One region of the Zoogloea oryzae genome, then DNA from elsewhere that is predicted to be linked to it. Evidence: predicted binding sites of a transcription regulator. Region 1 holds the regulator's gene; each other region holds the start of a gene.
What was found. Region 1 encodes FliA, which starts transcription of late flagellar genes. Its sites were predicted from a motif close to CTAAAGTTNNNNNNNNNNNNGCCGNTA; they were not measured.
Positions count from the first base shown of each region.

Region 2: the regulator FliA is predicted to act here: its motif matches at 1,070-1,096, upstream of fliD (flagellar filament capping protein FliD).
Region 3: the regulator FliA is predicted to act here: its motif matches at 1,114-1,140, upstream of motA (flagellar motor stator protein MotA).

Region 1 covers NZ_BSPX01000038.1:42,189-44,450, forward strand. Annotated here, with positions in the region: gene QQK25_RS13285 (flagellar motor protein) at 1-425, opposite strand, end outside; gene QQK25_RS13290 (RNA polymerase sigma factor FliA) at 446-1,219, opposite strand; gene QQK25_RS13295 (MinD/ParA family ATP-binding protein) at 1,339-2,124, opposite strand; partial or broken gene flhF (flagellar biosynthesis GTPase FlhF) at 2,126-2,262, opposite strand, start outside.
Region 2 covers NZ_BSPX01000013.1:40,015-42,276, reverse strand. Annotated here, with positions in the region: gene fliD (flagellar filament capping protein FliD) at 1-1,030, opposite strand, end outside; gene QQK25_RS06475 (flagellar protein FlaG) at 1,236-1,619, opposite strand; gene QQK25_RS06470 (flagellin N-terminal helical domain-containing protein) at 1,696-2,262, opposite strand, start outside.
Region 3 covers NZ_BSPX01000053.1:3,697-5,958, forward strand. Annotated here, with positions in the region: gene flhD (flagellar transcriptional regulator FlhD) at 131-448, shown strand; gene flhC (flagellar transcriptional regulator FlhC) at 476-1,018, shown strand; gene motA (flagellar motor stator protein MotA) at 1,206-2,057, shown strand; gene motB (flagellar motor protein MotB) at 2,119-2,262, shown strand, end outside.

The DNA.
Region 1 (2,262 bases):
CCCTGCTTCATCTGGCCTTCCCAGGTGTCGATCTCGACCTCGAGCACTTCGCGCAGGCGATCGGGTTCGACGCCATCGACCAGCAGCTGAAGGCCCTTCTGGATGAAGGGATCGTCGATGGCGGGGATCTGGCTTTCGAGCGCCAGCAAGCCTTCCTTGCGGGCCACGTTGCTCCAGCGGACAACCTCGGCGATCAGCGCATCGTGATCCAGCCTGGGCGGCACGAAGACCCAGCGGACCATCTGCATGCCCAGCCGGAAGACCTTGAGCGAGCTTTGCAGCATCACCGCGCCGAGGGTGCCGCCGATGACGATGAGGAAGGCCGTCGGCTGGATCAACGAGCCGACGTGGCCACCTTCGAGCACCTGCCCGACGAGGATCGCGGCCAGCGCGAGGGTGATGCCGATCAGGCTGATGCTGTCCATGGAAACGCCCCGGGCCCGGTTCAGCCGGCGGCCGGGCGACGGCCACGGCCGCGCCCCTCACCCTTGGCCTTGGGCGCCGTCTGGATCGCGCCGGAGATGCGCGAGCGCAGGCGGGCGATGGCCTGGCTGTGGAGCTGGCACACGCGGGATTCTGAGACGCCGAGCACTTCGCCGATTTCGCGCAGGTTCATGTCCTGTTCGTAGTAGAGGCCCATCACGGTCTTCTCCCGCTCGGGCAGATCGTCGATGGCCTTGATGAGCACGTCGCGCATGTTGCTGTCGAGGAGCAGCGTGAGCGGGTCGTTGCCCTCGAGGGTGATGTGGCGTTCAAGGTAGTCGTCGTCGCCCTCGCCGCTGAAATCCTCGAAGTACACCAACTGGTAGCCACGGGCCTCCTGCAGCATGTGCTGGTATTCGGCCAGGGGCACGCCCAGCGAGTCGGCCAGTTCGGCCTCGGTCGGATGCCGCCCGTTGGCCTGTTCGAGCTGATGCACCGCCGCCTCGATGCGCCGCATGTCCCGGCGCAGGCTGCGCGGCAGCCAGTCGTTCTCGCGCAGGCCGTCGAGCATCGAGCCGCGGATGCGCTGCACCGCGTAGGTCTCGAACTGCGCGCCGAGGCCTTCTTCGTAGCGGTTGATGGCGTCGAGCAGGCCCAGCATGCCGTTCTGGATGATGTCTTCCACCTGCACGCTGGCCGGCAGCTTGGCCATCAGGTGATAGGCAATGCGCTTGACCAGCGGCGCGTACTGGACGACGAGTTGCTCTTTATCGAGGGTGCCGGAAGCGGTGTACATCTTTCGTCTGCTTTCTGGTCGGGTTTTGGAGTCGCGCGGCGCTCACACTACTCATCGGCAACGATAGGCTTTCATGCAGCCGACGACACAAGATTTCACAATTTCACTTTTTGCCGATTTCAACCGGCCACGCCGGCCTGGGACGACCAGGCGCGCAGACGGCGGATGAAGGCCTGGGCACCTTCGGCCGGGTGACGGGCACCGAGAGGCGTGGTCATGGCGTCGGCCAGGGGGTCGCGCTCGACCTCACCGCGCCACACCAGGGGCAGCCCCACGTGACGGGCGGTGAAGTCGTTGAGGCTGGCAAAGAGCGCGGTGGCGTCGGCCCGGTCGCGGGCGCCGCTGACGGCGATCTCCAGCGATCCGGCGCCGGCGGCGGCCAGGCCCTTGATCCACTGGCAGGCACCGCGGGCACCGACACCGCTCGCTTCCACCACCAGCAGGCGACGGCCGGCGGCGCGGGCGAAGGGGGTGAGGCTGCGCACGTCGCCGACGGTGTGGATCGCCAGCAGATCGGCACGGCGCTGGAGTTCGGCGATGCCGGCTTCGAGGCGGGCGTGCGGGGTCTCGTCGAGGAGCGGCACGGCCAGCACGGTGGCGGCGGCCGGCACGACCCACAGCCCGTCGGCCACCTCACGCATGGTTTCGGTCACGTCGTGCTGGCCCTGCAGGGCGCCCAGCAGGTCGCCGCCGTCGGGGTAGCCGAAGGCCGCCAGCAGCGAGCCGCGGTCGGGTGCGTGTTCGTCGATGGCCACCACCCGGCGGGCCCCTTCGGTGAGGGCGGTGAGGGTCTGGACAGCCAGGTCCCGCGGCGAGCGGCCCGAGGTGAACAGCGCCACCACGGCCGACGGGGTGCGGCGGAACAGGCGGCGCAGGCCGGCGGCCTGATCGGAGGCGTGCAGCATCTCAAAGCCCTCCGCGCAGCTGGGCCACCCCGGTCTGCCCCGCGTTGGCCATCATCAGGCCGGCTTCGAGGGGGTCGAGCCGAAAGGGCGAGTTGGCGGGCAGTTCGCGCAGCGCCTGGTCGAGGAGCGCGTCGCGGT
Region 2 (2,262 bases), on a different contig from region 1:
CGCTGAGGGTCTTGAAGGTGGCGCCGCTGAGCGAAGCGGGAACGCTGCCGATGGTGTTGCGCACCTGGGACTGGATGCTGCGCAGGGTCGAGTCGCCGTTGAGCACGGCCGCCGTCTTGGTGCTGGCGTTGTAGGCGCCCAGGTTTTTCAGCGAGGTGTTGAGGCTGTTGTAGGCGTTGATGAAGGTGTCGAGCTTGCTCTTCAGGTCGGTGTTGTCGCGGGTGACGGAGAGGGTGGTGGTGCCGGTCTTGGTGAGCTCGAGGTTCACCCCGTCAATGGCGTTGGTGATCGAGTTGCCGCTGGTGGCGATCGACACGCCCTGGATCTTCACCGCCGCGTCGCTGGCGGCGAGGGTCTGGTTGAAGGCGCTGGAGGCGGCGATCGGCGAGCCCGGTGCGGCAGCGTCGATGAAGGTGGCGGTGCCGCCGATGGTCACCGCGTTGGCGGTGCCGCCGGACGTGGCGGTGAGCAGCAGGTTCTGCTTGCCGCTGGTGTCGGTGACGATGGAGGCGCTCACGCCGGGCTCGGCCTTGTTGATGGCGTCGCGCACGGCCGCCAGGGTGTTCTGGCTGCTTTCCAGGGTGACGGTGGTGGTCGTGCTGCCCTTGGTGAAGGTGAGCGTGCGGCTGCTGTCGGTGCCGAAATCGAGCGCCGTGTCGCCGGCGGCGAAGGTCTTGCCCAGCGCGTAGCGCTGGCTGGTGGCCAGGGCGGTGACTTCGAGGGAGTAGCTGCCGGCAACCGCCGAGCTGGTCGTTGTTGCCGTTGCGATGGTCGAATCGGCAAGAGTTGCCTTATAGGCGGACAAAGATGCCGTTGCCGTGCTGCCGGTTGCCGGTGTCAGGGCCTTGGCGGCGGTCTGCAGGGTGGACAGCGCGCTCTTGAGCGTGCCGAGGGCGGAGATCTTCGATTCGTAGCTGCTCTGGCGCGACTGGAGTTTCGTAAGGGGCTGTTTTTCAACAGACATCAGCGAACTGACGAGCGATTCGACGTTGATTCCCGAGCCGACTCCAGCTGATGAGATTGTGGCCATGATGGACCCCTTGTGGTGCGGTGAAGCGATTGACGGAAATTACGACCGCACCCCGGAAAACTTGAGTGTGGTCGCGTGTTGTCAGTTGGAATGCATTAGTCGTGCCAGGTTCAGCTGTCCGGCATGTTGTGGCAAAAAAAATCCCACCTCGAGGGTGGGATCAAATCTGCGCCAGGGGAGGGTCTGGCGGCTTGGGGTGTCCGGATCAGGCCTGCTGTTTGACGAGCAGCCCCTGCAATTTGTCGAGCGCCTTGGCGATGGCCAGCACCTCTTCCGACGGAATCTGCCGGATGAGCTTTTTGGACTCGGTGTCCACCACCTTGACGATGGAGACGCCCAGGTCTTCGTCGATGGAGAACTGCAGGCTGTTGGCGGTCTGCTTGATGACGTCCTGGATCTGCTTGACCGCCTGGTTGAGTTGTTCGTTGCTCGGGGGCGCGACCTTGCCGGTCTGGGCGGTGCTCTGGGATGCCTGAACCGCGCCGGTGCTTGCGGCGTTCTCGGTTGCACGGGAGGCGCCGGCGCCCGTCGAGGCATTGACGGGTGGCACATACTGCGCGCTGCTTGTGCCGACTGGCTGGATGCTCATGCTCATCTCCCCCTTGTGCTGGCGGCGCCGCCGCCCTGTGGGCGGCCGCGCACGTCAGGGTTACGTCTGTATCGCGTTACTGGAGCAGGGACAGCACGTTGTTCGGCATGCTGTTGGCCTGCGAGACCATCGCGGTGCCAGCCTGCTGGAGGATCTGGGCGCGGGTCATGTTGGCGGTTTCCTTCGCGAAGTCGGCATCCATGATCCGGCCGCGGGACGCTTGCGCGTTTTCGGAGGCGACGGACAGGGTCTGCACGACCGAGCTGAAGCGGTTCTGGACAGCACCCCAGGTGGCGCGGGCGGTGTTCAGGTTGTTGATCTGGGTGTCGATGCTCGCAATCGCTGCGGTCGCGGCGCCGACGCTGGAGACGCTGCCGGACACCGCGGCGGACACGCCGGACAGGGTGACCGCGCTGCCCTGGACCGTGATGGTGTCGGTGGCGGCAGTGCCCGCGCCGACCTGGAAGGTCACGGCAGAGGTGAGGTTCAGCACGTTCTGGCCGTTGAAGGTGGTGCCGCCGACGACGCGCTGGATTTCCGACTGCAGCTGCTGGAATTCGGTGTCGAGGTTGGCCTGGTCACCCGAGGTGTAGGTGCCGTTGGCAGCCTGGACGGCCAGTTCGCGCATCCGCTGCAGGTTGTC
Region 3 (2,262 bases), on a different contig from region 1:
GTAGGCCATTTTCTTACTTGCGTTTACGTGTTTGCTCCTACGTGATTTTCCGAAGCCCTCGCATGGCGAGAGTTGCCGGTGAACGGCAGAATTTGCCGCAGATAACGACAGGTCTGTCGAGGAGATAAAGATGAACACAAACACGATGCATGACGAGATTCGGGAGCTGAATCTGGCCTACCTGATGCTTGCTCAGCAGATGCTGCGCGACGACCGCGCTGCCGCCATCTACCGCCTGGGAATCGGCGAAGAAGTGGCTGAAGTGCTGGAAGGGTTGAGTTCCGCCCAGGTGCTGCGGATGGCCAATTCGAACATGCTGCTCTGTCAGTTCCGCTTCAACGACACCATGCTGGTCGATCTGCTGTCGTCCCATGGCCGTGAGCGCGGTGCGGCGCATCTGCACGCGGCGATCCTTGCTGCCGGGCGGCCTGTCGCCCATCTGGCCTGATCCGGCCCGCGGCTGAGGGAGACCATCGTGCGAAACAAGAGCGTGCTGCAGGAAGCGCAGGACATCCAGAAGGCGGTCGAGTTGATCCGTCTGGGTGCGCGCATGCAGATGCTTGAAGCCGAGACCGCCCTGAGCCGGGAACGTCTGCTCAAGCTCTACAAGGAAGTAAAGGGCGTCTCGCCCCCGAAGGGCATGCTGCCGTTTTCGACGGACTGGTTCATGTCGTGGCAGCCGAACATCCATGCCTCGCTGTTCATGGCGCTGTACCGTTTCGTCCAGACCAACGCGCATCTAGAAGGGTTGGACGCCATCATCCAGGCTTACCGGCTGTACAACGAGCACATCGAATCCTTCGAGATGGAGCAGGTGCTGTCGCTCACCCGGGCCTGGACGCTGATCCGTTTCTTTGACGCCAAGCTGCTGCAACTGGCCCGTTGTACCTGCTGCGGCGGACATTTTGTCTCCCACGGTTTCGACCCGACCCACGATTACGTCTGCGGCCTGTGCCACGTGCCGTCCCGCGCCGGCAAGACCCGGCGGGCCCAGGCGAACGAAGTTGCCATACCCTGACCTCCCTCTCGATTGACGATGAGGTTATGCCGCCGGTTTCGATCAGGCGGCATTTTTTTGTCCGCTTTCGGGTGACGACAGGCTTGCGTCAGGTGCTCAAGTTTCTTCAGGCAGGGCCGATATCGCCGGTGAAGAATAACGGATCCGGCAGGCGCCCCCAGCCTGCCAACCCAATGAGGTTTCGGCGATGTTTCTGATCATCGGCTACGTCATCATCCTGGCGGCGTCCCTCGGCACTTACGCCGTGCACGGCAGTCTGGCGGCCCTGTGGGTTCCGACCGAATACATCGCGATCGTCGGCCTGACCATCGGCGGCTTCGTCGCGGGAAACGGGCCGAAGGCGATCAAGGGCACCATCGCCGCGCTGCCTACGATCTTCAAGGGCTCGCCCTACAACAAGGCCTTCTACACCGACGTGCTGTGCATGCTCTACGAGATCCTGGCCAAGGTGCGCAAGGAAGGCCTGATGTCCATTGAAGGCGACATCGAGAACCCCGAAGGCAGCCCGATCCTCTCCAAGTATCCGGCCTTCACGGCAGACCACCATGCGGTGGATTTCCTGTGCGACTACCTGCGGATGATGGTCGGCGGCAACCTCAACGCCTTCGAGATCGAAAACCTGATGGACATCGAGATGGAAACCCACCATCACGAAGCCCACACCCCGGCCCATGTGGTCTCCAAGGTGGGTGACGCGGTGCCGGCCTTCGGTATCGTCGTGGCGGTGATGGGCGTGGTGAACGTGATGGGCTCGGTGGGCCAGCCGCCGGCGGTGCTCGGCAAGATGATCGGCGGCGCGCTGGTGGGGACCTTCCTCGGTATTCTCATCTCCTATGGCTTCGTGGCGCCGGTGGCTGGCCAGCTGGAGCAGAAGGTCGAGGAGGGCGGAAAGATCTACCAGTGCATGAAGGCGGTGCTGCTGGCGAGCATGAACGGCTACGCGCCCCAGGTGGCGGTGGAGTTCGGGCGCAAGGTGTTGTTCTCGACCGACAGGCCGAGCTTTGCCGAGCTCGAAGAAGCGATCAAGAGCAAGAAGTGATGCGCGTCCCGGTGATGCGGCGTGATGCGTCGCGGATTCCCTCGCCTGCCGGATCGATGTCATGAGTGACGATACCCAACAGCCAATCGTCGTCAAGAAGATCAAGAAGGGCGGCGGCGGTGCCCACGGTGGCGCGTGGAAAATCGCCTACGCCGACTTCGTGACCGCGATGATGGCCTTCTTCCTGCTGATGTGGCTGCTCGGC